Regions from separate parts of the Lysinibacillus sp. FW12 genome, predicted to be linked through region 1. Evidence: riboswitches for the same ligand, from Rfam matches in the RefSeq annotation. Region 1 holds a riboswitch; each other region holds the start of a gene.
The links. A riboswitch is a leader RNA that binds a small molecule or an ion and turns the genes downstream of it on or off. The one in region 1 is predicted to bind thiamine pyrophosphate.
Positions count from the first base shown of each region.

Region 2: another riboswitch for thiamine pyrophosphate. It lies ahead of thiT (energy-coupled thiamine transporter ThiT); the one in region 1 lies ahead of thiM (hydroxyethylthiazole kinase).
Region 3: another riboswitch for thiamine pyrophosphate. It lies ahead of thiC (phosphomethylpyrimidine synthase ThiC); the one in region 1 lies ahead of thiM (hydroxyethylthiazole kinase).

Region 1 is NZ_CP139094.1:1,292,558-1,303,624, forward strand. It holds gene hisJ (histidinol-phosphatase HisJ) at 1-107, opposite strand, end outside; gene ezrA (septation ring formation regulator EzrA) at 271-1,971, shown strand; gene SJW71_RS06605 (GNAT family N-acetyltransferase) at 2,069-2,530, shown strand; gene SJW71_RS06610 (cysteine desulfurase family protein) at 2,637-3,791, shown strand; gene thiI (tRNA uracil 4-sulfurtransferase ThiI) at 3,791-5,002, shown strand; gene SJW71_RS06620 (alpha/beta-type small acid-soluble spore protein) at 5,148-5,366, shown strand; gene thiE (thiamine phosphate synthase) at 5,438-6,079, opposite strand; gene thiD (bifunctional hydroxymethylpyrimidine kinase/phosphomethylpyrimidine kinase) at 6,069-6,893, opposite strand; gene thiM (hydroxyethylthiazole kinase) at 6,881-7,648, opposite strand; TPP riboswitch at 7,730-7,828, opposite strand; gene mbcS (acyl-CoA synthetase MbcS) at 8,019-9,599, shown strand; gene sppA (signal peptide peptidase SppA) at 9,787-10,800, shown strand; gene SJW71_RS06650 (RDD family protein) at 10,813-11,067, shown strand, end outside.
Region 2 is NZ_CP139094.1:766,680-777,746, forward strand. It holds gene SJW71_RS03900 (AAA family ATPase) at 1-2,484, shown strand, start outside; gene SJW71_RS03905 (hypothetical protein) at 2,525-2,647, opposite strand; gene SJW71_RS03910 (DUF4870 domain-containing protein) at 2,703-3,026, opposite strand; TPP riboswitch at 3,154-3,261, shown strand; gene thiT (energy-coupled thiamine transporter ThiT) at 3,381-3,941, shown strand; gene map (type I methionyl aminopeptidase) at 4,223-4,978, shown strand; gene SJW71_RS03925 (hypothetical protein) at 5,007-5,720, opposite strand; gene SJW71_RS03930 (polyphosphate kinase 2 family protein) at 5,921-6,724, shown strand; gene SJW71_RS03935 (GNAT family N-acetyltransferase) at 6,943-7,530, shown strand; gene SJW71_RS03940 (beta-class carbonic anhydrase) at 7,602-8,165, opposite strand; gene SJW71_RS03945 (hypothetical protein) at 8,333-8,467, opposite strand; gene SJW71_RS03950 (aminopeptidase) at 8,607-9,848, opposite strand; gene motA (flagellar motor stator protein MotA) at 10,038-10,841, shown strand; gene motB (flagellar motor protein MotB) at 10,825-11,067, shown strand, end outside.
Region 3 is NZ_CP139094.1:4,519,493-4,530,559, reverse strand. It holds gene SJW71_RS23220 (hypothetical protein) at 1-881, opposite strand, end outside; gene SJW71_RS23215 (peptidoglycan recognition protein family protein) at 1,749-2,504, shown strand; gene SJW71_RS23210 (hypothetical protein) at 2,776-2,946, shown strand; gene SJW71_RS23205 (S-layer protein) at 3,171-4,802, opposite strand; gene SJW71_RS23200 (methyl-accepting chemotaxis protein) at 5,056-7,158, shown strand; gene SJW71_RS23195 (AEC family transporter) at 7,264-8,193, shown strand; TPP riboswitch at 8,272-8,386, shown strand; gene thiC (phosphomethylpyrimidine synthase ThiC) at 8,527-10,305, shown strand; gene SJW71_RS23185 (catalase) at 10,425-11,067, opposite strand, start outside.

The DNA.
Region 1 (11,067 bases):
GTTATATCTGTGAATCGGTGAGAAATTGCTTTTTCAATATATTGCACGAAAGTGTCCGAACTGCCATGTGGACAAAAAGGACTATGTATATGCCCATCACGTTTCATAATTTACCACTCCTTTAGCTCTATAGATACGCTATTTATATATTTCACAATAGCGAAAATACAGTTTTCTGAAAAACACTTAAATTTTAGTACAAAAGGCGAAAACATAGTATATAATAAATACAACTAGCCAATTCGTTTATTGTAGAATAGGAGGCTTACGATGGAGTATATCATCATTCCGATTATCCTACTATTAATTTTAGCCATAGTAGGGTTTATGATGCGAAGAAAACACGTTGCAATTATTGCAAAACTTGAAAATGAAAAATTACAAATTCAACATAATCCTATAAATGAAGAAATTTCAAAAGTAAAATCTTTAAACATGAACGGTGAAACGGAAGAAATGTTTGAACGATGGCGCAATACGTGGGATGAGGTCATCGATGTACATATGACTAAAATTGATTCACTTCTATTTGATGCTGAGGATCAAATAAATCGACTGCGCTTTAAAAAGGCGACGTTAATAGAACGTGAAATTGAGGATTACATTGAAAAATGCGACCAAGATAAAAATAATATTTTAGAAGAATTGAATGAATTAATTGGCAGCGAAGAAAAAAATCGAATTGAAATTGAACAATTAAAGGAATACTATCGCTCTGCAAGAAAGACATTGCTTGCTCATCAACACTCATTTGGTGTAGCGTTACCTGCACTTGAGAAAAAGCTTGAGGCTTTTGTTGAAAAGTTTGAAGAATTTGATGTGCTGACAAATGAAGGGAATTACTTGCAAGCGCGAGAAATTGTTATTAGTTTAAATCAAGAATCACAGCAAACATTCGAATTTATTAATGATGTTCCAACCATTTTGACTGAATTACAAGTTAAGCTTCCAGGAGCGGTTCAAGAATTACGTAATGGTCAACGTGAAATGGAAGAACAATCCTACTATCTACAACATCTAGAATTAACAGATGCATTAAATAAGTATGAAAAAGAGTTTGATACATTAAAAAATGATTTAGCGGATCTTAATCTAACAGTGGTAAAACCTCGTGTGACAGAAATAAATGAAGAAATCGATCACTTTTATGATTTACTTGAAAAAGAGGTTATTGCTAAAAATTATGTTGATCAAAATTGCGATCGTTTATTAAGTTCAATCACCAATGTTATCTCTTCAACAAAGTTAGTTAGTGATGAAGCGACATATGTACAGCAAAGCTATCATTTAAACGAAAAAGATGCTGAAATTCCGAAAGCGGCATTAAAGCAATTAGAAGCACTACAACGTCGCTACGATTTATTAGCTATGCGTGTGAGAGAGGAAAAATCGGCCTATTCAAGTTTGCAGGAAGAATTAATCGAAATTAGTGAAGAGCTTGAACGAATTCACGAGGAACAAGAACATCTATCGAATACAATGAAGAAACTTCGAATTGATGAAAATAAAGCCCGTGCTCAAGTTGAGAACTTAAAGAAAATCTTACAAGATACAGATCGTTTATTAAACAAGGCTAATATCCCAGGAATTCCTGAGGAGATGGATGCACGTCTTGATGAGGCAGCAGAGCACATCTATGTTGTCATGCAAAGCCTACAAGAAGTACCACTGAATATGGGTACAGTTCATAATAATTTAAACGCAGCAACTCTTTGTGTAGAGGAAGTTAAAGTAAAGGCACATGAATTAATAGAAAATGTCATGCTAATTGAGCGCATCATTCAGTACGGTAATCGACATCGTGCAACAAATCCAAAATTAAATATGCGATTAAAAGAAGCGGAAGAGGCGTTTCATCAATTCCGTTATGCGAAAGCATTAGAAGATGCAGGAACAGCTGTGGAAGAAATGGAGCCAGGAGCTTTAAAACGTATTCAAGAATTGGTAGCAGAAGAGACTATGTCAAAATAATTCAACATTTGAGCTGTCTAAAAAGTATAGCGATTACTTTTTAGACAGCTTTCTAGCTTTCTTTTTAGTATAGAGAAAAGGTGTGGTACGGTTGAAAATGTTAATACAAGAAATGAATGAAAAGTATGCAATTGAAATTTTAAACTGGCATTATGAATCCCCATACAATTTTTATAATAATGACTTAACTGAGGAATCCTTACAAGAAATGCTTGAAAATCCGTACTATGCTATTGTGAATGAGCTAGAGGAAATAATCGGTTTCTATTGTATTGGTACCGCGGCACAAGTTCCAAAAGGACATGAGTTTAAAGCATATATAGAAGATTGTATAGATATAGGGATCGGTTTGAATCCTAATCTAACCGGTCAAGGATATGGTACAGCATTTTTTGCGTTTATTTTAAGTACCATCCAACAAGAACATCATCACCCACTTCGTTTAACTGTTGCCGAATTTAATAAGCGAGCAATCCATCTTTATGAAAAATTCGGTTTTGTCAAAGATATGGAATTTTGCACACCCATAGCTTTTGTCACGATGTTGAAAAAAGAGTGAAGTACCAATTAAAAATGGAAGAATCGTTAAAGTTAGTAGTCAATCGCCAAAGATTGCGTTATGATAAATACCGTTAAATCAACGTTTTGAAAGTGTGTGAAAAATTATGGTTAATACAATTTATTTAGATAATAGTGCTACAACAAAACCTTTAAAAGAGGTTATGCAGGCATTTATGACTGTGAATGAGCAGTATTATGCCAACCCAGCATCTATCCATGCCATGGGAGTTGAATCAAATGATTTATTAATGCGTGCGCGGGAGCAAGTAGCAGATATTTTGCAAACAGAGGCAAAAAATGTGCTATTTACTTCAGGTGGTACAGAGTCAAATAATGCAGCTATTTTTGGAATAGCACATAGTAATACGCATATAGGAAAGCATATTTTAACGACTGAAATCGAACATCCATCTGTCTTGGAAACAGTTAAACAACTCGAAAAAGAGGGTTATGATGTTGAATACCTTCACGTTAATCAAGATGGTGTCATTTCATTAGATGATCTACGTACTAAAATTCGCAAAGATACTATACTAGTTAGCATCATGCATGTAAATAATGAAATGGGTGCTGTCCAACCTATTTATGAAGCAGCTAAAATAATTCATGAAATGAGTCGGGCATTCCTTCATGTGGATGCAGTTCAAAGCTTTGGAAAATTAGCGGTTTCCTTCAAAGGAGAAGAAGGACCAGACTGTATTTCCATCTCTGGACATAAAATTCACGGCTTTAAAGGCTCAGGTGTATTAGCGTTCCGTAAAAAATTAAAATGGCAGCCATATGCCCTTGGCGGAGGTCAGGAATTTGGATTGCGTAGTGGAACTGTAGCTGTTCCGCAAGCAGTCGCTTTAGCAAAAGCGGCTCGATTAGCTGTTGAGACGATGAAAGATCGAGCTACTAAATACCGACAATGGCAGAATGAAATTCGTGCTCAGCTAGAAGGATACGGCGAAGCGGTGCATATTTTATCGACTCCACAGGGAGCTGCACATATTTTATCTTTTAGTGTTCGTGATTTAAAAGGGGAAGTCATTATTAATGCCATGCAAAAACGTGGCATCATTGTGTCAACCTCAAGTGCTTGTTCATCTAAGCAAACGAAAACAAGTCATGTGGTAGAAGCTCTACACCTGGATGAGCATTATAAAAAGGGTGTCATTCGTATTAGTTTTGGAGCACATAACACAGTTGAAGATATAGAACAATTGAAACAAGTATTAGCAGAAGTAATAATGGAACTTAAAGGAGAAATAATGTAATGATTTGGAAAGAAATACTAATTAGATATGGCGAGCTTTCAACAAAAGGTCGTAATAAAATGGATTTTATCCGTAGATTGCGTGAGAACATTCGTCATGCTTTCGCGGATTTAGGACACCTTCATATTCGTACAGAACGTGACCGTATGTTTATTGCTATTGAAAGTGAAGAACAAATGCAGACGCTAATTACTGGATTACCTAAAATTTTTGGTATTCAATCATTCAGCCCTGTTGCTGCATGTGAAAAAGATATGGAAAGTATGAAGCAGCTTGCTATTACAATAATGGAGACATTTAAAGATGAGCAACATACTTTTAAGGTAGAAGTGAAACGAACTGATAAATCATTTCCTTTAGAATCGCATGCTATCCAACGTGAAATTGGTGGCTATGTTTTACCACAATTTCAAAATTTATCTGTCAAAGTAAAGCAGCCTGATATTGAGCTGCGCGTAGAAGTACGTCATGATGCAACGTATATGATGGCGCAGGTCATTCAAGGTGCGGGTGGGATGCCTGTAGGATCGAATGGAAAATCGTTATTAATGCTATCTGGTGGAATTGATAGTCCTGTCGCAGGTTATTTAATGATGAAGCGTGGCGTACGTTTAGAAGCAATTCACTTCTTTAGTCCACCATATACAAGTCAAAACTCATTAGAGAAAGTAAAGGTACTTGCAAACGAACTAACGAAATTTGGTGCTAGTATTCGATTACATGTCATTCCTTTTACTGAAATTCAAGTACTTATTAAAGAAAAAGTACCTTCTAATGTTTCGATGACAACAACACGTCGTATGATGTTAAAGGTGGCTGATCAAGTACGTGAAGAGATAGGAGCTCTTGCAATTGTGACAGGGGAAAGTCTGGGACAAGTAGCAAGTCAAACGCTAGAAAGCTTGACGGCTATCAATGCTGTAACGAATACGCCTATTTTACGACCATTGATTTCAACAGATAAATTAGAAATTATCGATATTGCAGAAAAAATTGGCACATATGAAACATCTATTCAGCCATTTGAAGACTGCTGTACAATATTTACACCTGCCAGCCCAAAAACAAAGCCAAAGCTTGAAAAGGTAGAGCATTATGAAAGCTTCTCTGATTTTGATGAACTCATCGAGCGAGCAGTAAAAAATCGAGAGGTCTACATTTTCCCTAAAAAAGAAGAACAGCAACAAGATAAGTTTGCAGATCTATTATAAGGTATCTACAGCCGTTTCAAAGTCAATTTTGAGACGGCTTTTTTATGTTATTTTATCTATGCCATTAGAGGTACAATTTACCTCTAAAATTTTTGTATTAAAAATCTAATATCGCACATTCTATATTCACAAGGAGGTGAGAGACATGGCTTCAAACAACAACCGCAGTTCAAACCAGCTTGCAGTGCCTGGTGCACAACAAGCACTTGATCAAATGAAATACGAAATTGCACAAGAATTTGGTGTTCAATTAGGAGCTGAAGCTTCAGCTCGTGCCAACGGTTCCGTTGGTGGTGAAATCACTAAACGTCTTGTACAAATGGCAGAATCTCAATTAAAAGGTATGCCAAACAACAACCAATAAATGCTGACTAAGCATTTATAAACTTAAAACCAGTGACCGTAAAAAGGCACTGGTTTTAGTTTGTTTAAAAATCAACCATTTATGCGTGTCACAGACCTTAACGTATTTACTGTATGCTTAATATCTATACTTTCACAGATAGCTGAAATAACAGCAATACCATCTGCCCCAGCTTGAAATACGGCGTATGCATTGGTAGGGTTAATTCCACCAATCGCTACAATTGGTAATTCAGGATAGAAATTGTGAGCTTGCTGCAAAAAATTTGTACCACATGGTGATTGTGCATCCCGTTTTGAAGTTGTTGCAAAAATCGGACCAATACCTACATAATCTGCTTGATGGATAATGGCTGTTTCTAGTTCGTCCTGGGAATGCACAGAAACACCAAGAATCATATTACCAATTTTTTTACGTGCTATGCTAACATGTAAATCATCTTGTCCGATATGAACACCGTCCGCACCAAGTCGTAATGCAAGTTCGACATCATCATTGACAATAAAAGGAACGTTATATTGTTGACATAGTTTTTGACATTGACGTGCAAATTGTTCATAGGCAAATCCAGTTAATGCATGGGAACCTTTTTCTCGAAATTGAAACATGGTAATTCCAGCTTGCAACGCTCTCTCTAGTACATGAAGGGGATTCTGATGACTAACATTGCTTGTGCCCATAATAAAATAAAGTTGTAAATCCTCACGTTTCATAAATCAACACCTCACAGGAATCCTTATGCAGTTGATAAGCAAAATGATTTGTTGGTCCACAACCATGACCAATAGATAAATCATGTAAAATTGATAATTGAATAAATTTTTTAGCTTCGATAATTGCCTTATCCATCGCAAAACCTTGACCAAGAAAAGCAGTGATTGCTGCTGAAAATGTGCAACCTGTGCCATGGGTATTGGACGTTTGGATACGTGGAGTTTGCATAGAAAAAGATTTACCGTTTTGAAAAAATACATAATCAATAGCAAAATTTGGATCTGCTAAATGGCCACCTTTAAGAATGACGCAATGTACACCTAATTGAAAAAAACCTTGAGCTACTTCACGTATATCTGAAACATCATGTATTTTTCTCCCTGTCAGAGCCTCTGCTTCAGGGATATTGGGGGTAACGATCGTAGCAAGTGGTAGTAGAGAAGAGCGCATTGCTTCAATAGCTTCTTGCAGTAATAAGCTTTCTCCACCCTTTGCAATCATTACTGGATCAACAATTAGTGGGATGTTTTGATTATGAATCATATGTGCGATAGCTTTAATAATATCAGAGGAATAAAGCATCCCTGTTTTAATTGCAGCAATTGAAAAATCTTCGATTAAAACTTGAAATTGTTTTTCAACAAAGGAGTGATCAATAGGGAAAACTCCTGACACACCCATTGTATTTTGTGCTGTCAAAGCTGTAATTACTGAAGTACCAAACACCCCTAATTCCTGAAATGTTTTTAAATCAGCCTGTATGCCTGCACCGCCACCACTATCTGAGCCTGCAATCGTCGTTACAATATGCATGAAGCTTCACCATCCTTCGATAGGCGATAAAGAGCATTTAGTAAAGCTATTTGGAAATCACCAATATCTGATGTAAACGCTGACGCCAGTACCGCAGCTTTTTTATAGTAAGTTAATGTGTCCGCTAATTGTCGGTATGGATTATGGCCTGCAATATAGGCGGCACCGCAAATAGCACTAAGTAAACAGCCTGTCCCTGTTACCTCGGTCATTTGCATATTCCCGCCATTTATCCATTGGCTATCCACACCATCTGTTATAAAATCTCGTTCTCCTGTTATGATAACAATGCATTGATAATGTTGGGCTAATAAAATCGCCTCTTCTTCTAAAGCAATGGAGCCATTCCCACTATCGACACCTTTTTGTTGCCAGTCAACATTGGCTATTGCTGCTAGTTCCCCAACATTACAACGAATGACCGAAAAATGTACTTCCTCAAGCAAGTATCGTACCGTTTCTTTTCGATAAGTAGTGGCACCAGCACCGACAGGATCTAAAATGACTGGAATTCCAAGTTTATTGGCCATTTTGCCTGCTAACAACATTGATTCTTTAGTTCGATCATTGAGTGTACCGATGTTAATTAACAAGGCTTGAGCGAGTGCTACCATTTCCTCTACCTCACGGCTATCATCGGCCATAACCGGGGAAGCGCCTATTGCTAATAAACCATTTGCTTGGAAATTTGCTACCACATAATTTGTAATACAATGAATCAGTGGTTGCTGTTGACGGATTGTTTGAAATATCATCGTAGTCCTCCTTTATGGATGGACGTAAGCATGCAAAAAAGGCTCTTTTTGTGTAAAAATGCACGAAAAAGAGCCTTTCATCAATAGATGTTTATTGCTCCCTACGTCAGTATTAACTAACAGGTTCAAAGGGTCAGGTTTTACCTTCTCAACTCTTGACGAGTCCCCCTGCAATCTTGCTTTTAGTTGACCAAAATGTACCATACTTTTCAATTGTATTCAATAGCAAGTTTACCTATCGACAAAATGTGACCGATGCCATATAGCAGAGTATGATAGTTGTCATGACTTTTCCAAAATTAAGCGCAAACCATTGAAAATGCTGAAAAAAGAGTTTTATAATGTGTCATAGCAAAAGGGGGCATTTGCCATGAAGAGACAAGATTTAGTTGCACCAGAATGGTATAACATAACAGATGAAATTGAAAAATATGCTCAAGATACAACAAAAAATGCATTAATTATTTACGAGGAAAATAAGGATGTACAATTTATTACATATGCATATTTACTTGAAAGGGCAAATCAAGCTGCACACGTATTCACGATGCAAGGTTTATCAAAAGGTGATGTGATTTTAGTGATGGTACCTCGTTCAGTGGAAGCATATATTGTATATATTGCAGCATTGAAAGCTGGATTAACTATTATTCCGAGCTCAGAAATGCTAAGAACTAAAGACATTGAATATCGCATCAAGCATGCGAATGCTAAAGGAATTGTTGCTTACGAGCCTTATATTGATCAATTTGATCAGGTGAACAATTTACAAGGAATGCAACAATTTGTTATAGGGAAGGCCCATGAACCTTGGCAACCACTTTTAGAAAAAATGCGCATTCAACCTACAACTTACATAAGTTCTTCTCCAACAAAAAGTACAGATACTGCATTCTTAGCTTATACAAGTGGTACAACAGGAAACCCAAAAGCAGCTGTACATACTCATAGCTGGGGCTATGCACATTTACGAACAACAGCACCACACTGGTTAGGTGTGCAAGAAGATGATATTGTTTGGGCGACAGCAGCACCAGGTTGGCAAAAATGGATTTGGAGTCCGTTTCTAGCAACATTAGGGAGTGGTGCTACTGCATTTGTATATAAGGGGAAATTTGATGCATCTACCTATCTAAGGTTACTCGAAAAATTTAAAATAAATGTTTTATGTTGCACACCTACAGAATATCGTTTTATGGCAGCACTAGAACATTTACATGAATTCGATTTAACGGCACTTCGTCAAGCTGTATCAGCAGGAGAGCCTTTGAATAGCGAGGTCATTAACGTATTTTCGAAGACTTTCGATTTGCAAGTCCGAGATGGCTACGGTCAGACGGAAAACACATTACTTGTTGGCACAATGGTTGGAATGGAAGCTAGAATTGGTTCTATGGGAAAACCAACTCCTGGCAATAAGGTTGAAATTATAGACGATTTCGGTAACCCTGTTGCTGTTGGAGAAGTTGGCGATATTGCTGTTCATCGCACCACTCCCGCACTGTTTAAAAAATATTTAAATGACCCGGAACGAACAAATTTACAATTCCGTGGAGAGTGGTATATTACAGGTGATCGTGCTTATAAAGATCAAGATGGTTACTTTTGGTTTGAGGGTCGTGGAGATGATGTCATTATATCCTCTGGCTACACAATTGGGCCATTTGAGGTAGAAGATGCTTTGATGAAGCACCCAACTGTAAAGGAAGCGGCTGTTATTGCGAGCCCAGATAAAGTTCGGGGAAATATTGTTAAAGCTTTTGTTGTACTTCGAAATGCTGAAAATGGTGATGAAGCACTTATTCGAACTCTTCAAGATCATGTGAAACTATTGACAGCACCTTATAAATATCCGCGTGCTATTGAATTTGTGGAAGAGCTACCGAAAACATCCTCGGGGAAAATTCGACGTGTTGAATTAAGACAGCAAGAAGCAAAACAACTACACTAATTATCATTTCCTAGGAAATAATGTCGAAAATCAAAGTTCAAGAATGGCAATGGACTTTGATTTTTTTTGTTTTTTTAGGTAAGGTATTATGAGGAAATAAATAGTATAAATCTTTTTGCATATAATTGCAAAAAAATGAAACAAAAAAGCTAGTCATTCGTATTACGTGTTAAGGAGGCGGAAAGACATGAATGTTAAAAGGTGGGTTGCTTTAGTAGTCGCAGGTGTTCTTTTATTATTTTCATTGGGGATTAACACCATTTTTGCTCTATTTAAAGCAGATTTCCTAGGTAATTTTGATAGTTTAATGGCAGGAAATAATTTAGATGTATATGAAAATGTAATTGAAGGAGATAATTTTGATAAGCGGATCGCTTATTTAAAGGTAGATGGAACAATTCAAGATATCGGCTCAAGTACATTATGGCAACCAGTTGCCTATGATCATCAATTTTTCCTAGAGCAATTGGATAATATTTTGTATGATGATTCAGTACAAGGCATTGTTTTAAGTGTCAATTCACCAGGTGGTGGCGTCAAAGAATCAGCAGATATTTATAAAAAGCTCTTAAAAATTAAAGAAGAACGTCAAATTCCGATTTATGTATCTATGGATTCTATGGCTGCATCAGGTGGATATTATATTTCAGCACCTGCAGATAAAATATTTGCGCATCGTGATACAATTACAGGATCGATTGGTGTTATTATGCAATCTATTAACTACCAAGCATTAGCTGAAAAAGTTGGTGTGAAATTTGAAACGTTTAAATCAGGTGAACATAAGGATATGCTAAGTCCAATGCGTGAAGTGACAGCAGAGGAACGTGCCATGATGCAAGATATGATTAATGAAACATATGAAGAATTTGTGGACATAGTAGAGCAAGGTCGTAATATGTCTGAAGCAGACGTGAAGAAAGTGGCAGATGGTCGTATTCTTGGTGGTACAAAAGCGCTTGAGGCAGGCTTAATTGATGAAATTGGGGATGAAGAAGCAGCTATCGCAGCGTTAAGAGCAGATTATGGCCTTGAAGATGCTGCATTATTTGAGTATGCATATGATATGGGAGGCTGGCAATCGTATGTTGGTATGAAAATAGGCTCCATATTTGGTCCCTCTGCGGAAGAAAAGATGCTAATGAAAATTATGACGGACTACAGTGCGCCTAAAATGATGTATTTATATGGGGAATACTAAGGGGGAAGTACAATGACAAACAATGAAATTGTTATGCAGGGCTCACCCTCTATGGAAAATGGCTTTCTTATCAACACCTCAGAAAAATCGGCAAAGCCTACAAACTATGCGTTAAAAACCGCTGGCTTTTGGATTCGATTTTGGGCATTTTTATTAGATGGTTTCATAATATCTGCTGTAGGTGGAATACTCTTCAATCCTATCTTTTATCTAATGGATTGGTCCTTATCAGACACCGTTTGGTATGCGCCGATTTCTCTCATCACG
Region 2 (11,067 bases), 530 kb from region 1:
GAGAAGGATTTTGAGCGTGCCAAGCAATTAAAGGAACATCTATTAGGTCAAATTGTTGGTGCCTTACCGCAACGTTCATCCTCTTTATTCACCTTGATTGCTGACAATACGGAAAATTTACATCAACTGACACAGGCACTTGAGGAGGAGTTTAGCTACTATAAGAAATGTATAGAGGAAGAACAGCAGCAATATGATGAAGCTTATAGTCTTCATCAAAAGGAGCAGGAATATTATCGACTAGCAAAAACAATAAATGAGCAGTTCGAAGAGCAAGCTAGTCGGCAGCAGAGACTGCAACTATTGTTAAAAGAACAGGATAGATACCGAGCAAAGGAGCAGGAGATTGTTTTAGCAGAACAAGCGGAGCGACTTGTGCCACTTGAACAACAATGTATTGATTTACGTGCTGAACTGAACTTAAAAGAACAAACATTTCAACAGGCTCAATTTAAACTTCAACAAACAAAAGAGCAGCTACAACGGGCACAAGAAAAATATCAGATTGAAGAGGCGAAAGAGCCTGAACGTCAACAGATGTTGCAGCAGGAATTGCAATTACAGACTTTATTGCCTAAATTTGAAGCCTATGAAAACAATGTGCAGCAGCTGCAAATAGCAGAACAATATGTCGAAACAGCAAAACAGGCAGTAGCTGATAATCTTATGTTATTGGAGAAAGAACAAGGGCAGTTACAGCAATTTTCTCAAACGATGGAACAATATGAAAAACAGGTTGAGCCATATGAAAGCTACTTAGAGCAGTTACCGAAACTTCGTGAGCAGGTAGCATTAATAAAACAAGTAGACAAATACAAAGGGGCTGTAGAGTTAGCTAAGCAGGACGTAGCCACTTCTGACATTCACTATCAGGAGAGTAAAAAGGCTCTACAATTATTAGAGCAGCGTTGGTTGACAAGTCAGGCTAGTATTTTGGCTGAACAGTTGAAGGACGGGGAACCTTGCCCTGTATGTGGCAGTTTGACACACCAGAAAACACATAATGAGCAACAGGAAATGATAGAGCTCTCTGAAGTCGAAGTGTTAAGGGCTAAGGCTTCTTTAGATGAGCGTAAGTACCTAGAAAAAGAAGCGCTCTTGTCATCTGCGCAACAGCTTTATCAAGAAACCTGTCAGCAACTAGAAGAGCAGCACATTACACAGCAAGACCATGCACAGCTCATCTCTACATTAAACAACATAGAGCAAGAGATTGCGACATTAAAAATTGTTCATCATCAATTAGCAGATATGCGATTAAAACTTAAGCAGCAACGTGAGAGAATAGAGCAGCTACGAACTAAACAGATGAACTTAGAGCAATATTTAGCTGAGCAGTTGAAAGAAATGACAAGACTGCAAGCAGTTCTTGAAGAACAGCTTAAACATATGCCAAACCATTTACCAACCTTGCAGCAATTACAGCAACAGCTTACAGATATCAGTAAACAAAAAATGGATTTGCAAAAAAGATGGCAAGAGAGTCAAGACGAATTGCATAGCGCGAAGGAAGCAACAAGTAATGCAAAATTGACGATGGAAATAGCCAAACAAACTTTTGAAGAATTACAACTCAAAATGAATGAAAAACGTCAGCAATTCTCAGCAAGCATGCAGGAGATAGGCTTTGACAGCTACGAGGAATATACAGCTGCCAAACGGAGTTTATTGCAAATAGAGACCCTTCGAAAAGCTTGTAGTGACTATGCTTTACAGGTACACACATTGCAAATCCAAATTACTGAAGGGGCTATGTATCTTCAAGGAAAAGAGCAACAAGATTTAGTGTCCATGGAAGCCAAAGTAGAACAACTTCGTATATCTTATGAGGAAGCATTTAAACGTTTACAACAGTTGAGAGGTTTTGCTCAAGCTTGCCAAGGTTTTATTGAAAGAGTAGAAGAAATAGCGAGGGAGCTTCATTTACTTGAGCAAGAAGCGGGAAGAGTAAAGGAGCTCTATGGATTATTAAACGGCCAAAATTCGAAAAAGTTATCTTTTGAGCGCTATATTCAAATTAATTACTTAGACCAAATTACTGAAGCTGCCAATATTCGCCTTTATCATTTATCAAATGGTCAATTTGAGCTCAGACGTTCAGATAGATTGGAAAAGCATGCGAAACAAAGCGGACTAGGTCTTGATGTCTACGATGCCTATACCGATCAACTACGAGATGTCAAAACATTATCGGGAGGCGAAAAATTTAATGCCTCATTAAGCCTTGCCTTAGGAATGGCAGATGTAATTCAAAGCTTCCAAGGTAATATTCATATTGAAACGATGTTTATTGATGAGGGCTTTGGTTCGCTTGATGAGGAATCATTAAATAAAGCAATCGATACATTAATTGATTTACAGGATTCTGGTCGCATGATTGGCGTAATCTCTCATGTGCCTGAATTAAAATCTGCAATGCCAGCGGTTTTACATGTAGAAAAGACATTAAATGGCCATAGTCAGACATACTTTGAAGTGAAATAAGTGAAAGGCGTATTTCCGAAATAGGGAATACGCCTTTGTTTTATTTTTTTCGAGAAGTGGCTGTAGGAGTTGTTCCTTTTTTTGCAGCCATTACTTTTTTGACGATAGGAATAACAATAGGTGCCAATTTTACAGCAGTTTTCACAACGTTTGATACTTTCATTAAAAAACAGCTCCTTTTACAATTATTACTACCTGTTTCGCTTAAAATTGAAACATTAACGTATTACTCGAACAGCCTGAATAATATTCCATATGACAATACCAAGTGAGACAATGGCATAAACGGCAAATGAAACTAACCAAACAACCATCACAGTATTATTACTTGACGTTGGATCTAATCTTAATGTAGAAAAAACAAAGACAATAAAAAATAGGATGCCAAAAACAAAAGGAATTAAATGAGAGACAAGTGCACGAATTGAATGTCTTTTTACATCACTATCTTTCGTTACAAAGTAAACAATTAATGGGACGATAAAAGGGGCGAAGAAAATACTAAGATAACTAAAGGCAGATAAAATTTTTTGGTTCTCCATAGTTGTACCTCCTTTTTTAATATTTACGCATGAAAAACGGCAAAGTTTCAAAAAAATAATGTATGGAAGAGGTTGTAATCATCCAATCCTTTGCGTACAATGGGATTGTTCAAATAAATTCAGATGTAACGACCACAAGGGGAGCTGATGATGTCAGCTGAGACTGGGCACGTAATGCCTTGACTCTTTGAACCTGTAAGTTAACACTTGCGTAGGGATGTGGATAGAAACCGACACTTGTACGATGTCAGGCTCTGTCCTGGCATCGTTTTTTCATTCTTTAGGAATAAAAAAGATGTCTGCATTTCTATTCCTGCTCTTGTATCCTACATCGGAACAAAGGAGAGAATATGTATGGACAAAAAAAGACTATTAATGCTTGTGGAGATTGCGATATTTGCAGCGATTGGCCTTGTGCTCGATCAAGTATCCTTTAAAGTATGGGCACAAGGTGGCTCTGTTAGTCTTGTCATGGTGCCTATTATGTTAATTGCATTTCGTTGGGGCTTAGTTGCTGGGCTAACAACGGGATTACTTGTGGGTGTTATGCAAACCATGTTTGGTGCTTATATTGTGCACTGGCTTCAAGGATTATTGGATTATGGTGTTGCCTTTACAGTTGTAGGATTAGCAGCAGTTGTACGTGGACCTGTGTTGGATGCTGCAAAAAATATGAACAAAACGAAAATGGCACTTTACATTATCGTAGGTACTGTTTTTGCAGGCTTTTTACGATACGCAGCACATACAATTGCTGGAGCTGTATTTTTTGCAGAGTATGCGGGTGATCAAAATGCATGGATCTATTCTATCATTTATAATGGTACATATATGTTGCCAGCAACCATTTTAACGGCAATTGTAGGCGTGCTTTTATTCACAGCCGCTCCACAATTAATGCAAAGAAAAGCATAATAAAAGTTTCCTCAAATGATTTATTGTAAAAGGGTATAAAAGCTTTTCGTTCTATACTACTTGATGATATTCGCTTTCGCACAGAATCATTAGCAAAATTATCAACTTTTTTCAACAACAAGCAAGTCCCTTCACTCATGTGAAGGGACTTTTGGTCATGAATAGCTCTTTTAGCACTTTGCATTGTAGGAAAGCATACAATATTTAAAGCGTTTATCGTTATACGCATAAAAAGTTATGTTATATTAAAGAATAGATATTAGATGAAAGGGACGTTATAAATGATTGTAAAAACGCAAGATGAGATTGAAGCTTTTAAAAAAATTGGACGCATTTGTGCCGAAATTCGTGAAGCCATGAAAGCAGCAACAAAACCAGGTGTTACAACACTTGAGCTAGATGAAATTGCTGGCCGCATGTTTGCAGAGGCTGGTGCTATTTCTGGACCTAAGGGGGAATATGATTTCCCAGGATATACATGTATTAGTGTCAATGAAGAAGTGGCACATGGTATTCCAGGAAAACGTGTTATTCAAGAAGGGGATATTGTGAATATCGATGTTTCTGGGTCTTTAAATGGATACTTTGCAGATACTGGCATTTCATTTGTTGTTGGTGAGGGTTATGAGGACAAAGAAAAACTATGCCGAGTTGCTAAAAGTGCTTTTGATCGAGCAATGACAAAGGTTAAAGCAGGGTCTAAATTAAATCAAATAGGTAAAGCGGTTGAACGAGAGGCGAATGCTAATGGTTTAACTGTTATTATGAATTTAACAGGACATGGCTTAGGTCAATCTTTACATGATGAGCCTAATCATATTTTAAATTATTATGATGCGTGGGATTCTACGATTATGAAAGAAGGAATGGTGCTTGCTGTTGAGCCATTTATCTCAGCAAAAGCAGAGCATATTGTAGAAGCTGGTGATGGTTGGACATTTGTTACACCTGATAAATCGCTTGTAGCTCAAATTGAACATTCAGTTATTGTCACTAAAGATAAACCAATTATTTTAACTTCCTTAGATGAAGAATAGGATATAATTTAAAATCCTGCTAACCAATTTATTTTTGGTGGGCAGGATTTTTTTTAATAAATAAAATACCAACAAAGAGAACACCACATAAAAATAAGGCGGCAGTTGTTACAAGAAGCTCATCAAAACCATTATGTAAAGCGATTCCTAAATAAGCCCAAATAAAAACACTCGGATACATGGTATCAAAGTGATGAAAGCGGATATGTAGTGCAATAGCTCCACCAAGTGTCAGTAAAATTACTGCCCAAAGAGGAGTGCTAAGACCAAAGCCGTTCCAACCATAAGCCGTTAACGTAAAGCTACTATTCGTAATCAAGATAAATGTCATCCATGCAAAATAAATGGAGAAAGGAATACGACCTGACAACGCTTTGTCGTGAAGAGAGTACGTATTATACAACATAAATAAGTACAAGACCAAAAGCAAGGTGATGCCAAGAGAAACAATAAATAACTCATGATGCCATACATATATCGTTAAGGCTTGCAAAATATTTATGCAACTAAAGAGAGCAGACTGTTTCATAGATGTCTTTTTAATGTTCACCAATAACCAATAGCCAATTAATAAATAAATGACAATCCATATTGCATGACTAATATCAACTGGTGCAAATACTACAGAAAACCGATTAGAAATTTCTAGAGAAGATTGACCGTTTATTTTCATGAAAAAGGATAAAAAGGTTAGGATGAATGAGACAAGATAAGAGATTGTCATCAAGATAAACCGAGGCATGATTTCCTCTCCCTTCGTGTTTAGATTGTATAGGGAAAAGACAAATAAGTATAGTACTGTCACTTTTTTTATTATAACGGAAATTTCCAACAATGTATCGTGTTGTTTTGCTAATAATCACTACAATTTACCATCTCAATAGGCATCTATATTTTTCTTTAGTACAATGGGATTATCTACATAAAAGGAGTGAAGTTTCATTGGCACAAAATTTAAAAAATCTAGACTTATCGATTGAACTAGATAAAAAAATGTATAAAAAGAAATTAAAAGTACTCCAATATGAAATGTTAAATGCCCAACAGTTTTTATTAAAAAACAAAATTGGTTTAATTTTGGTATTTGAAGGAATGGATGCCGCTGGTAAAGGTGGCGCTATTAAACGACTAATTGAACGTGTCGATCCACGAGGTTATGTTGTACACCCTATTTCAGCTCCACAGCCTCATGAATTGCGCTATAACTATTTACAAAGATTCTGGAGAAAGTTACCGCAGCATGGGCAAATCGCTATTTTTGATCGTTCTTGGTATGGTCGTGTATTAGTAGAACGTATCGAAGGATTCGCATCGAAGGATGAATGGTCTCGTGCGTATGAAGAAATCAATAACTTCGAGAAAATTTTAACTGCAGGAGATTACATAATCATTAAATTTTGGCTTCATGTATCAGATGAAGAACAATTAAAACGCTTTAAAGAACGGGAACAAAACCCTTATAAATCTTGGAAGCTAACAGACGAAGATTGGCGAAATCGTGAAAAAACACCACAGTATATTGAAGCGGCAAATGAAATGTTTGAAAAGACTGATAAAAAGGATGCTCCATGGATCTTAGTTGCTGGTGATGATAAAAAGCACGCCCGTGTACAGGTGCTGCAGGAAACCATTGCACATATTGAACGAGAGGCTCTAAAACGTGGTCTCCATTTAACAAATGTATTAGATAATGGCCAACTAGAGGATGCTGATTCGTCCAGTTTAGAAATTGGGGACGAGAAGTAAGAACCAAATCAAAATAATGAATTGTGCTGCTATGAAATAGGACATGAGTTGTTTTAGTTGTAGCAGCATCTTTTCTTACATACAATGAAATAAACTAAATGTTCAACCTTTGAAATGTAGCGAATGAAAACCATTTTTTAAGCTATGTTAAATTCAAAGTAGTGATGTTACCAGAATGATGAATGTACTGATATTTATTGGAAGGCTAGTGTGGAGAAATGGTGCTTAAAATTTGGAATCTATTAAGAAAAAAGGGTGGGAATGTGGTAACGATAAAGGGAGAAAAATGCTACATCCGCACATTCCAAGAAAAAGATGCACGAAGTTTAACGGGTCTCGTAAGCCGAAATAAATACTTTTGGTCTATTTACGAGCCACTACAAAGACCAGAATATTATACAATTGACGCTCAATACAAAAAAATTCAAGAAAGTCTCTATTTGATGGAGTCAAAGCGAGAATATACTTTTGGTATTTTTGAGCATGGTACAAACAATCTAATAGGACATATTGCACTTTATGCTGTAAAACGCTTACCATACTCAAGTGCATTTGTTGGCTATGCGATGGATGAAATTTATGTAGGGAAGGGAATCGTCACAGAGGCCGTAAATATGGTGGTACGATTCGCGTTCGATCAAATAGGCCTACATCGTGTAGAGGCATATGTTTCTACTCAAAATGCACCTTCTATGCGCGTATTAGAGAAAGCAGGGTTTCAACAGGAAGGTCTGTTAAGAAAGCTGTTGTATATAAATGGTCAATGGGTAGATCATTTTATATATGCACGTTTAGAGGATGAATAATTAGAGAGGTGCCTATCTTTCGTTATGGAGAAAGATAGGCACCTTATTAGTTGTAAATCAAAAGGTAATGACTATTGTTTATTACCATCTTCAATTAAATCTAGATGACCTGTATTTGGATCGATAATGAGGCCATGAACAGGTACATCTTTCACCATTAGCGGATGATTTCGAATTGTATCAACACTTTTTTTAACACTTGTCGCTACATCACCAAAACCACGTAAAAACTCTTTTAAGTCAAAACCGGAATATTCTAGCATATTAATTGTTTTTGGATCAATACCTCTTTTAATCATTTCACTTAACATTGCTTCGGGATCAACTGCACTCATACCACAGTCATAATGCCCAACGACATAAACTTCATCTGCTTGTAGGCCATAAACAGCAACCAATAAACTACGCATAACTGCGCCGAAAGGATGGCTAACTAAAGCGCCAGCACTTTTCACAATTTTAACATCGCCATTACGTAAATTCATTGCTTTCGGTAAAAGCTCTACAAGTCGAGTATCCATACAAGATAAAACAACAATACGTTTATCAGGATATTTTGTAGTGATGAATGGTTCATATTTTTTTTCTTCGACAAACACTTTGTTAAACTCTAAAATATCTTGTAACATTGTCATGAAAATTGCTCCCTTCCTTACAAAAAATATTTTAGAGCAAAATTTTAAATATGCAAACTATAAAGACTTTATTCAGATAATTTTTACAATAAAGGAGCAACTTCATACATTTTTAAATTGTAGGCTATAAAAAAACAGCTACCTTTATAGTAGCTGTTTTTTATACATTAGAATTTTTCGTTTGGCTTTGGATCTACAGTTACTGAAGACTTGCTATCTAAACCAACTTGTAGGTAGTGGATGAAGAATGCCATAGAAATTAATAAAACTACTGTAAAGCCAAGAACAGTTGTAATGAACATTATTAGAGCTCCTCTCTACTTAAATGATCTATTAATTACCCTAAAACAATTATACAATAGGTTCCTAGTAAAATCTAAGGATAATTTATGACAACCTTAACATAGTTAGCCTAGAATACTAGTAGTAGGAATGGATTATTTAGAATGCCCAATTTCCATCTCTGAATATAGGTTCTTTTTGACCATCGTTAGTAATTCCGTCTATATTCATTTTGTTCGAACCAATCATAAAATCAACATGAGTCAAGCTTTGGTTAAGTCCATGTGCACTTAATTCCTCAGTAGTCATTTCTTTACCACCCTCTATACAAAATGCATAAGCACTTCCGATGGCTAAATGATTGGAGGCATTTTCATCGAATAATGTATTGTAAAATAACAAATTAGATTGTGAAATAGGTGATGCATGTGGTACTAATGCTATTTCACCAAGGTAATGAGCTCCCTCATCCGTTTCAACTAGAGCAGCTAAAATGTCTTGCCCTTGCTCAGCCTTGATGTCAATGATACGACCATCTTTAAATGTTAATGTAAAATGATCGATAATATTGCCGCCGTAGCTTAATGGCTTAGTGCTTGTTACATAGCCATTAACACCTGTTTTTAACGGTGCAGTAAAAATTTCTTCTGTAGGCATATTGGCCATAAATGCCTGGCCTTGTATGTTGATACTACTCCCACCTGTCCATATGTGATGTGCAGGTAGCTCAATCATGAGGTCAGTGCCTGGAGCAGTATAGTGAAGTGACTTATATTGCTTTGAGTTTAAATAGTCGGCTTTGCTATGTAATTCCTGATCATGAGCATGCCAAGCTTCAACAGACTGTTCAACGTCAATACGTGTCGCTGCAAAGATCGCTTCCCATAAGGCATCGATTTGTTGCTCTTCTGGTAAATTAGGGAAAACCTTTGCTGCCCAAGCCTTAGAAGGTGCAGCAATCACTGACCAGCTAAATTTATCTGCTTGTAGCCATTGATAATAGTTAGCCAATGCTTGACCAGATGCTTTTTGAAAGGCCATGATTCTGTCTCGTTCTATACCTTTTAATAAATCTGGGTTTTGTGAACTAATGCTTAAGAATGCAGCTCCATGATCCGCCAACCATTCACGCTCTTGTACTTTCCAAGGAGGGAAGAAATCAAATGAGTCTTTTGGTGCTCCTTCATAGCGAGCGCGTACAAGTTCGTCATCTGATAAATCGACGAATACTTGCTTTGCACCATTTTTATAAGCAATTTTAGTAATTATTTGTGCTAATTTTAAGTTATCGGTCGAACAGCTTATATAAAGATATTGATCTTTTTGGATATTTACTCCTACTTTTACCGCCAATTCAGCATATTTTATTAATTTTGTGTCGAATGATAATAACAAATTCATATCCCCTTTCGAAATAAGACAGTTTAGTGTAATATTCTTAATTCAATATAATCAAAAATGGTCGAAATGTGAATAAAAAGCATTAATTTCATCGAAAAATAAGTGAAATACATTTATACTACATTTATATATTTAAATTATGGAAAAACAGCCGAAATTAACATTATTAGTAGATTTGGAGGTTCTAGGATGGATAAGTCATCAGTTATAGGGTTGATAATTGCGTTAATAGCGCTGTTAGTAGGGATGGTCATGAAGGGTGTAAGTTTATCTGCATTTTATAACCCAGCAGCCATTCTAATTATCATTTTTGGTACTATTTCCGCAGTAACAATTGCCTTTCCTATGAAGGAGTTAAAGCGTGTACCAAAGCTATTTAAAATTCTTTTTAAAGAAACTAAATTAGCAGATGATATAGAAATTATTAAAATGTTTTCACAATGGGCTGATTTAGCTCGTCGTGAAGGATTATTAGCGCTAGAAAGTAAAGCTTCGGAAATTGAAGACCCATTTTTAAAAAATGGTCTTACATTAGCAATTGATGGTCAAAATGCTGATTACATTCGTGACGTACTAACGGAAGAAGTAGAGGCAATGGAAGAGCGTCATGCTAGTGGTTCTGCTATCTTTACGCAAGCAGGTACATATGCACCTACTCTAGGGGTTCTTGGTGCAGTAGTAGGGTTAATTGCCGCATTGGCAGATATGAACGATATTGAAAAACTTGGACATGCTATTTCGGCAGCCTTCATGGCTACATTACTCGGTATCTTTACTGGTTATGTGTTATGGCACCCATTTGCAAACAAATTAAAGCGTAAGTCTGCTTTAGAAGTAAAACAAAAGAGAATGATGATTGAGGGTATCCTTTCAGTATTAGAAGGGGAGGCTCCACGTGTTATTGAACAGAAATTATCATCATACTTAACGATGGAAGAACGTCGTCAAATTTCTGGTGAAAGCGGGGCGGGTGGCCTTGGCAAAGAAAGCTAAGAAAAAAAAGCATGATGAGCATATTGATGAATCTTGGTTAGTACCATATGCAGATATCTTAACGCTGCTCTTAGCGGTGTTTATTATTTTATTTGCTTCAAGTTCAGTCGACCAAGAAAAGTTAGATAGAATGTCAGCAGTATTTAATCAAGTATTTGAAGGTGGAACAAGCTTTTTAGAGCAACCAGCACCAGTACCAACTCCAAATGCGGACAGCGACCAAACA
Region 3 (11,067 bases), 1.4 Mb from region 1:
GCAGCTGCGACATCAGAGAGAACGGGTTTTTTAGGTACGTTGTCTTTTGTAGGGAGTGTATATTTACCTTGTACAAAATCAACTAAAGTCCAGACATTCGGCACTAGTTCCTGTTGTACAGGTGTTAACGCTTCAAAGGCTGTTTTAACTTCCTGAACATCATGAACCGTGGATGTTTTCGGCGATAGGGAAGCAATGGCATTTTCAACTTCCTTTGCAGCTATTTTATCCTTCGCCACAAGCAGTTCAGCATCAAGTAACTTCTGCTCGATCCCTACAGGTAAAGAAACATTGGTAAATCTCCGCAATGCATTAAGCTCCGCCCTGGCATCGGCCACCTCTTTATGGAACGTCAGGCGAGATGAATTAAGTAGTTGAATTTTATTGACCACTTTATCAACAGATGTATTTGGTGTGATATAGGACGTTAATATTTTTTGCGCAGAGGCACTTACATAAGACTTTTGCGCAGCGTTTAATGTATTATACCAATCGCGTGTTTCAAGGACATTTTGATAATAATGAACAGATGATGATTCTACAGAATTTAGCTTTTCTTCAATTTGAGCAGCTAGTTTACGGTAAGCCACTCTCGTTTGTTGATGTGCTGATAAGGTTGAATAGTTCGTCACATATTGTTTTTCAACTTCCGTCAACGCATTATATGCTTTAAGAGCTGCCTCTAAATTTGGTTGGAAGGTAGCAGTTGTATTGTTTATGTTGTTAATTAGTTGTATAACATTCGAGACGTTAGCATTGTAGTTGTATACATAGGCAGTTCTTGAATGGTCAGTCAAATTAGCTGCCGATGCTGGCGCACTGTAAAGTAGTGAAGGAACGGCCACTAAAGTCAGCAAGGCCAATCTTTTTTTGTTTTTCATCTTGGAGAATCCTCCTATTTTAATTGTTATTGTATGTGGAACTATAACCCAACTAATATCTGGTATTATACTAATTTTATCATAGCCTAGGATTTTTTTATGCATTTTTTGGATGAATAGGTATATTGGTTATAAATTTAATTTAAGAATGGCATAACTTCAGTACCTATAAAGGAAATCAGACTGATTAAGATAATAGAAATATAGTGAAAAAACAGGTGATGTAAGGTTAATACATTGCCTTTTTTTTTATGTAGTAGAAACCTGTGTATCCAAAGGCACAATGAATAAATTTGAAGCAAACCTTGCTACAGACATCAACAATGATCTTCATACCAAAATAACTTTAACATGTGCACAACTTGTAGTGATGGTGATCCTTATTTAACGTGGTCTTCTATATGGAATGACAAAATTAAGCTTCCTAGCTGGCAAAGCAGCTCAATGGGCTTAAAAAGGATTTTGGGAAGCTGCAAATTGAATAGTGAAGGGAGACAATTGCGTAACCTTAGTCTTCTCTTCTACGAATCGACGGATAAAACAATCAAAGTAGCGGATAGAATGATCGAATTAATGGATAAATCAAAAAAACTGATGGATAACCCTAAAATGCACTCAAGTGAACATCTAATGTCCAGAAATTGTTGAGAATGGTGTTATAAATTTATAGTGTTATTTTTGTGAGGATCACACGTGCAATTATCAAAAGTGACTAGGCATCTTATTGCCTGGTCGTTTTTTATTTTTAGCACAATTTGTTCAGAAACTGTTCAGTTTATTAACGTAAGCTAGAAGCTATAAAAGAAGAGTGACTATAGGAATCACAATAGTTTGGCAGGTAATGAACAAAAAGGATGGTACATCATAATGGTAGTATGGCGTCAGTATTTAGTTCCAGAAACACAGGCAGCTAAAGTGACTTATGGAAAACAAAATACAAAAAAATATATTATTATTCATGAAACGGATAATGAGAAATCCGGGGCAGATGCGGATGCCTACGCCCGTTTACAATATAATGGTCATTATAGGGAAGCTAGCTGGCACTTAACGGTGGACGATAAAGAAGCGGTTCAGTCATTTGCGTTTGAATATGCATGTGTGGGGGCAGGATCAGCTAAAGGCAATTTACAAAGTATCCAAATAAACATTTGTGTCAATTCAGACGGAGATTATTTACAGGCTGTAAATAATACAGCTGATATCGTTGCAAGGATCATGAAAGAGGAGAACATTGCAATTAACAACGTAGTTCAGCATCATTATTTCAACAGCAAAAATTGCCCTAGAAAAATGCGCGAAGAGCGAGTAAAGTGGATGCAGTTTCTTTCAATGGTTAGAAATGCTTCGCACGGTACTGTGAGGAAGAGAAATTCCGTAAATGCTACTACGAAGTATTTTGTCGTAACAGGCCTATATGAAACTCAACAAGCTGCTGAAAATGCACATGATGTGTTAAAGTACCGGTTTGGCTGGGATGCCTATATTGAACAATTAAACGACAAATGGAGAATTAAGGCCGGAAAATTTATAAGCAAAACGGAAGCAAAAGTAGCGGAGAAGAAAATAAAAATCGCACAACTTTCAATGATAACAGAGGTAGTGGCTGACTTAACTGAGTGAAATTGGTTGTTCAGGAATTGTTCAGAACATTGTAGTAAGCTAATTTATGTAATCTTGTCAAATGTCTTAATCCTTAAACAACACAAGAAAGACTAGGCCCTTTTGGGAGCCTAGTCTTTTTTGGATTATCTTGCAGACAGAAAGAGAAGAGAGCATATGACTGAGAAAAAGACTAATTCTGATTTAGAAACAAACTACAGGCTAGAAGGGCGTGCAAATTTCAAGTCTATTACTGTTCGGGCTATAAACTGTTTATAGTAGATGTAGAACAGTGGCTTCTAACTTCAAGACATTGACGCCAATCGAACAAACAACATTGGATGAGCATGAAAACATTTTTCAAATGTATACTGGTGATTATTTAGGTTATTGTGATTTTTTATGGGCAGAAGGTGAAAGAGAACGCTTAAGACGTCTGTGTAGCACCATGCCCATCAGCTAAGTGAGTTTTACATAAAAAATGAAAATTATCTTGCCGCCTTAAAGGTGCAGGAAAAAGTTCAATCATTGTTTTCTGATGCCGAGGAAAACTACTTCACCTTGATGAAGCTATATGATCTTCTAAATAACGCAGCTGCTGTTAAGGAGCAATATTGGCTATTATAACATTGGAAAGGACTCTGCGTAGCGCAGATTCCAATTTTTATTTCCAAGATGTTCCGATTATTAGTATGCTGTTTTATATTGTCCTCTATAAACAGAGATTGCACGGTCTAAATAATCAACTGAACTTGAAACATCATATTGTGATGAATTGCTATTAGATATAATTCTTTCAGCATATGAAATAGCTGAGTAGAGCTCATCCCATTCTCTTTGAGTTGTATAAAGAGTACCCGCTGTCAAGCCAGCTCCATTTTCAGAGACAGTAACCCGTACACTATAAGCATAATTCACAAGTGATTGTAAATTAGTTTTATCGATATAATACCCGTTATTCCCATACTTATAAGCATTCTTATAAGTCCAAATAGCATTGTTTAAATTATTAATAGCATTAGCAATATCCGTTTGAGTAGCATAATAATTATTAACAACTGCTTGGGCTGATGAAACGGCAGATTCAATTGCGCTCAACTCAGCTTGCGTTGTCCAAGGAGTATTGTAAGAAACATCCGTGCCATTGTACCAAGAAACGGTTACATATTGGACAGAATAAATTAATGCTTGTAGAGAAGCTTTATCGCCATAGCCATATTTTGTTCCACTTTTTTGAACAGCTTGATAAACAGCTAAGGCATTTTTGTACTGAATAATGGCATTTTTCACTTGTTCTTGGGAAGCACTGTTGTTGTTTGCTACAGCTCTTGCGCTTGCTACTGCTGAATCAAAAGCGTTTCGCTCAGCCTGTGTTGTCCATTTGTCAGTTGATAAAATATCATAGCCATTTACAGATACGTGTACATACGGTGAGGATGCTAGTAGTGTATTAAGCTCTTTTTTATCAATAATTGGAAGAGTAACGGAAACGTTTTTATTGTCCACTTGTACATTCCCTACTTGATGTCCTGAGTCTAACGCTACTTTAGTACCACCTTTTACAACGATTTGATCAATTTTCCCTTCACCATAAAGGTTAAAATCTTTGTCAACATTAATTGTAAGCTTTTCTACATTAGACATCATATCAAAAATAGTAACTTTTCCTACTACATCCACTTTTGAAAGTGTTTGATCAGAAGATACATTAACTTTAGTACGAGCCAAATTAATGTCTGATGATTGCATATCAATTAAGGTTACGTATAACCAATTTACCTTTTTCGTGACATTTGGTTTTAGTGTAATTGTATCACCCACTTCGACATTATTGAGTGTAATAGCTTTTTTTACTCTGTTTGTAATGATCAACTGTCCATCAACATTAACATCTTGAACCTTTACATTGTCTGCATTTACAGTGAGATCTCCAGAAATTTCTGCTTCACCACCATCAAAATAAACAGATTTTTTGCTTGTTCCTGCTTTGTTTAATGTTAATGCCGTAACGTCCGTAATTTGGCCATTTTTTACAACAATAGTAGCTTGGGCATTCGTTAAAGCTGTTTTGTTAGAGGTATGAAAAAGAGACTTTAATTCTTTATGGACTCTGAATGTACCGTTCGATGTGATGACCGTATCTTTTGTAAGATTTCGGATAGATACAGATTCACCAATGGCCTTTTTTGTTGCTGCTACTTGAGTTTCATAGGAAATTACTTGATTTAATGATGTAGCGGCACTTACAGAGGACACAGGTATTACTAGCGTAGCTGTAATTGCCGTGGCCATTAATGTTGCTAGAGCTTTATTTTTCATGCAAGTCACTCCAATCACTTTACTTACTAGATAATATATCATAATTTTCTAAAATTTAGAATTGCAAGTGGGTATTATACTATGAAGCTCTATTCAAATAAGTCATAAGTCCTTTCCTTTGTAAAATGAGTTATTGGCGAAATATCGGTATTTCTCTCTATTATTATGTAAAATTTCTACTTTATTCGATAAATATTTTATTGTGATACGATCTTCCATCCTTTATCATTATTATAAAAAAGGGGTGTTAGTGGTGAAAAAATCGAGGGGTATTGCATTAAAACTATCTTCCTTAATTATAGGATTATTTTTAGTATTATTTTTATCCTATACAGTGACCACGGGCATTATTATAAAAAAACAAAGTGTTGAAGACGCAGAGCATGGAACATTGCAAACGGCTGAATCTTCAGCAGCTATTATGAGTGAGCGTTTTAAGAAAGCCAATACAACATTACATACGACAAAGCGCATTATTGAAAGCATGGAGAAAAATAATACATTATCAGCTCAGGGCATCCTAGACATGATGAAAAGTAATTTAGCTAATAACGATGATTTACTTGGGGTTGGAGCTGTCTTTGAGCAAAATTCTATTATGCTGAAGCCGAATGATGAAGCTACTTTAGTGGATTCCAAAAATCGATTTGGCCCTTATTTAAGTAAAAATGGTAATGACATTACGACAGCTCTTATTGAAGGTGTCGATGATAAAAGTGTTTCTGAATGGTATTGGATACCAAAAGAAGAGGGACGCGCAGTTTTGACTGAACCGTATGATTATAATGTAAACGGACAAACCGTTTTAATGACAACCATTTCGGTGCCATTAGTCAATGCTTCTGGTTCATTCTTTGGTGTACTGACAGCAGATGTTTCTATAGATTTTTTAAATGAACTAACAGAATCGGTTGCACCAGAAGGTGGTTACGCAGCCATTATTACGAATAAAGGTATACTGACAGCCAATAGCTTTGGTAAAGAGCTAGATGGTCGCAATATGCAAGAGGATCCGACTTGGAAAAGTATAAGTAAGACAATGGAAAATGGCGAGCTAACAAATATGTACATTGATTCTAATCAGCTAAAGGAAAGGGCTTATAATGTCTTTGCTCCAATGATATTAGAGGATATTGATGAAACATGGACAGTTCAAGTCGTGTTACCCGAATCAAAAATACTAGAGACATATAATCACGTATTCGTATTTACGATTATTGCCTCCATTATTATGGTAATTTTAATGACAGCTGCAAGTGTGTTATTCATCTATAAACAGCTAAAGCCACTCAAGTTTTTACGTACATCTATCGAAACGGCAGCAGAGGGAGATTTAACCCAAAAGGTGGATGAGAAGTATATTAAGGCTGATGAAATTGGGGCAGTTGCATTAGCTTACAATAATATGCTAGATAAAACCAATGGTGCGATTCAAACCGTATTGAACTCTACTACATTATTAAACCAATCGTCCAATCAAGTACATGAGGCCTTTAATGAAATTGTAGCGTCTAGTCAAGAGGTGTCTGTTGCCATCAATGAAATTGCACAAGGCGCATCGAAGCAATCTGAGGATACGGAAGAAACGAATTATCGAATCATGGATTTATCTGAACAGATTGATGCCATTACAGCTCTTTCTAATGAAATGGATGAACTCTCTCATAAAACGAACGAAACAACAGAAAAGGGATTGTACGAGGTTGAAAGCTTACGTGAACGTAATATAGAGACAAATGAGATGAACGGTCGTATTCAACAACAAATCGAATCATTAGCCTCTCACATTGCGAATATTAATCATATCATTGCTTCGATCCAAAGCATTACTGAGCAAACTAATCTATTAGCTTTAAATGCAAGTATTGAGGCAGCACGTGCTGGTGAACATGGTAAAGGATTTGCTGTCGTTGCAGAGGAAGTAAGAAAGTTAGCCGAGCAATCTAAAAGTGAAACAGAAATTATTAAGAATACAGTAGAAAGCATCCTTGAAAATTCACAGCAAACAGTTGCTGTCATTGCATCTAATGCGGATTTAATGCAATCTCAAAATGAATCCGTACAAAGTACACAACTGGCATTTAAAGATAACAGTGATTTGTCACGTTCAATTGCAGCCTCTATTAGTGAATTAATGAGTAAGCTATCGAGTATGTTAGAGCATAAAAATCAAGCGATTATGGCCATCCAAAGCATATCAGCAATTTCAGAGGAAACGGCTGCCTCAGCTGAACAAGTAAGTGCATCTGCAATGGATCAACAAGCAGAGTTACAAAAAGTAGCCGAGTCTATACAAAATATGAACGATATTTCCAATGAACTGCAAGAAGTCGTGAATCGTTTTAAATTAGCGTAAAATGAAGGGCTGCCTAAACAAATAGGCAGTCTTTTTTTATTGGAAGAGACATTGACCTAGTAGAAATTCGGCACTACTATAAAAGAAGGGAAGGGGGTCATCGAAATGATGTATCTCGGAATGATTTTCTTTCAAATTGTTGCACCTATTTTAGTGTTACTTATAGTAGGTGCTATCTTACAAAAGAGATTTCGCTTTAATTTAAAAGCGTTGTCTCAGCTTATTACATATTGCTTTATGCCAGCAGCTGTTTTTGTAAATTTATATGAGACGAGTGTAGAGCTGTCTGTACTGGCAGAGGTCGGATTGTTTATTGTGCTTTTTATTGGGAGCCAAATGCTACTCAGTCACCTTTTTGCGAAGTGGCTTGGTTTAGTTAAAACAGAGGCAGCAGTTTTTAAAAATAGTGTTGTGCTCATTAACTCTGGGAACTATGGCATTCCGGTAGCTCAAATGATTTTTGTAACACAACCTATTGGTGTAGCGATTCAGGTCATCCTTGTAATCTTTCAAAATATGACAACTTATACATATGGTTTGTATAATTTAATTTCCTCTACCAAATCAGGAATGACGATTATTAAAGATTTTTTTAAAATGCCCATCATTCATGCGTTGATTATTGGTGTAGCCATGAACTATTTTAATATCGGTATTCCACAGTTTATTAAAATACCAATAGACCATGTAGCAGATGGCTTTATTGCTGTGGCACTAATCACGTTAGGTGCGCAATTATCGCAGCTTGAAATCAAATCTATGTTTAATAAAACGGTTTTCGTCAGCTGCTTCACACGTTTAATTGTCGGACCAGCCGTAGCTTTAGCCATTATTTTTTTATTGGGGTTAGATGGAGTTGTCGCTCAATCACTATTTATAGCCAGTGCTTTCCCGACATCCCGCAATAGCTCTAGTCTAGCATTGGAATACGATGTGGAATCGGCAACAGCTGCCCAAACTGTTTTATTTTCAACTATTGTCAGCTGTATAACGGTAACAATAGTGATTTATCTTGCGGACGTATTATTTGCTTAATCGATAGAATATTAAAAAATAATGAATGGAAAACTTCCATCTCATAGTAATATCTGCTACACTAGCATCAAACTAAATAGTATTAACTAGGGGAGTCTGATGAGTCAGGCTGAGAGGGAAACGCTTAGAGGTTTCTTGACCCTTTGGACCTGATCTGGCTCATACCAGCGTGGGAAAGTTAAGAAACTATTGCATAGTATGTGTATGCAATTTCTACCTTTACATTCGTGGCCGGATCCAAATAATTATTTTGGATTCGGCCTTTATTTATTTGTTAGGGTGAGCTAGATCCGGTCCTTGTAACAAAAAACATTTAAGGGAGAGAAGTAGCTCATGTCAGCAATTAGTGAAAAGAACATTACGATTATGTCTAGCTTTGAAGGAAGCAAAAAGGTGTATGTTGAAGGTTCCCGTCCGGATATTTTAGTACCAATGCGAGAAATTGCATTAAGTCCGACAACAGGAAGCTTTGGAAATGAAGAAAACGCCCCTATTCGAGTATATGATACGAGTGGTCCCTATACAGATCCATCTTATCAAGTAGATATTACAAAAGGTTTACCTGCCTTACGAAGTGGATGGATTCAAGAGCGAGGAGATGTAGAAGCATATGAGGGCCGCTCTATAAAACCGGAGGATAATGGTTTTCATCGTGCAGATGATCCGCGTAATCATGAAAATGTCTTTCCTGAATTGGCAAGAAAGCCTTTACGAGCAAAAAAAGGGAGAAATGTAACGCAGCTGCATTATGCAAGACAGGGAATTATTACACCTGAAATGGAGTTTGTAGCTATACGTGAAAATATGGATCCAGAATTTGTCCGATCTGAAATTGCAGCTGGGCGCGCTATTATGCCTTCTAATATTAATCATCCAGAGGCGGAGCCAATGATCATCGGTCGTAACTTCCATGTGAAAATCAATGCCAATATTGGGAATTCCGCGGTATCGTCTTCTATAGCAGAAGAGGTTGAAAAAATGACATGGGCAACACGCTGGGGTGCTGATAATATTATGGATCTTTCAACAGGTAAGCATATTCATACAACGAGAGAATGGATTATTCGAAATGCAGCGGTACCAGTGGGAACAGTGCCAATTTATCAAGCATTGGAAAAGGTAAATGGCGTAGCAGAGGATTTAACGTGGGAAGTTTACCGTGATACGCTTATTGAGCAAGCCGAGCAGGGTGTAGATTATTTCACGATTCATGCAGGTGTACTATTACGCTATGTTCCCCTTACAGCTAATCGTGTAACGGGAATTGTATCTCGTGGTGGTTCTATTATGGCACAGTGGTGTTTATATCATCATCAAGAGAATTTCCTTTATACTCATTTTGAGGAAATCTGTGAAATTATGAAGACTTATGATGTTGCTTTTTCTTTAGGTGATGGCCTACGTCCAGGTTCAATTGCAGACGCCAATGATGAAGCCCAATTTGCAGAGCTTGAAACACTAGGTGAACTAACACAGATTGCGTGGAAACATGATGTTCAAGTGATGGTGGAGGGGCCAGGTCATGTACCGATGCATCTGATTAAAGAAAACATGGACAAGCAATTAGAAGTTTGTAAGGAGGCGCCTTTTTATACGTTAGGTCCACTTACAACGGATATTGCTCCAGGCTATGACCACATTACATCGGCTATTGGGGCAGCGATGATTGGCTGGTTTGGGACAGCAATGCTCTGCTATGTGACACCAAAGGAGCACCTTGGCTTACCTAATCGCGAGGATGTTCGAGTGGGAGTAATTACGTATAAAATAGCGGCACATGCGGCAGATCTAGCGAAGGGGCATCCTGGTGCACAACGCCGAGATGATGCACTATCAAAAGCACGTTTTGAATTCCGCTGGCGTGATCAATTCAATCTATCTCTCGATCCAGAAAGAGCGGTGGAGTATCATGATGAGACTCTGCCAGCAGAAGGAGCAAAAACAGCACACTTTTGCTCTATGTGTGGTCCTAAGTTCTGTAGTATGCGAATTTCACAAGATATTCGAAATTATGCTAAAGAAAAAGACTTGAATACGACAGAAGCGATCCATCGAGGTATGAAGGAAAAGGCAGAGGAATTTAAAAAAGCGGGTAGTCAGATTTATCAATAATGTAAAAAAGGCTTGTGTTGTAGTATCGACACAAGCCTTTTGTGATTAAAAAACTCCATGTGAGTGAAAAATTCACATGGAGTAAAAATTGGATTTGGATATCAATAATAAGTGGAATATTAAACGTTTGTTGGTTGTTTTACATATGGGTTTGTAAGATCCATACCTTCTAATGAAAGACCCATAGCTTTTGCTACACCTTCACCATATGCTGGATCTGCTAAATAGCAGTGAAGGATGTGACGGCGCTTGATGAATTCTTCAACAGAAGCCATATCATTTGCCGTATTTTCAAATAGACGTTGTTGCTCTTCTGCCGTCATAAGTCGGAATAGTTTACCTGGTTGTTCAAAGTAATTGTTGTCGTCTTCACGGAAGTCGTGAATACCTGCATGACCATCGATACGTAATTCAGGCTCTTTATAGTCTAAGTTATGCTCCCATTCACCATAGCTATTTGGTTCATAACCTAATGTTGAACCAAGGTTGCCATCAAAACGCATTGCACCATCACGGTGGAAAGTGCGGAATGGACATTTCGGTGCGTTAACAGGAAGCATATAGTGGTTAACACCGAGACGATAACGCTGTGCATCTGCATATGCAAAGATACGACCTTGTAACATTTTATCTGGTGAGAAGCTAATACCAGGAACAATATTAGACGGTGCAAATGCAGCTTGTTCAACTTCTGCAAAATAGTTGTCCGGGTTTTTGTTTAACTCAAACTCACCCACTGGAATTAATGGGAAGTCTTTTTTA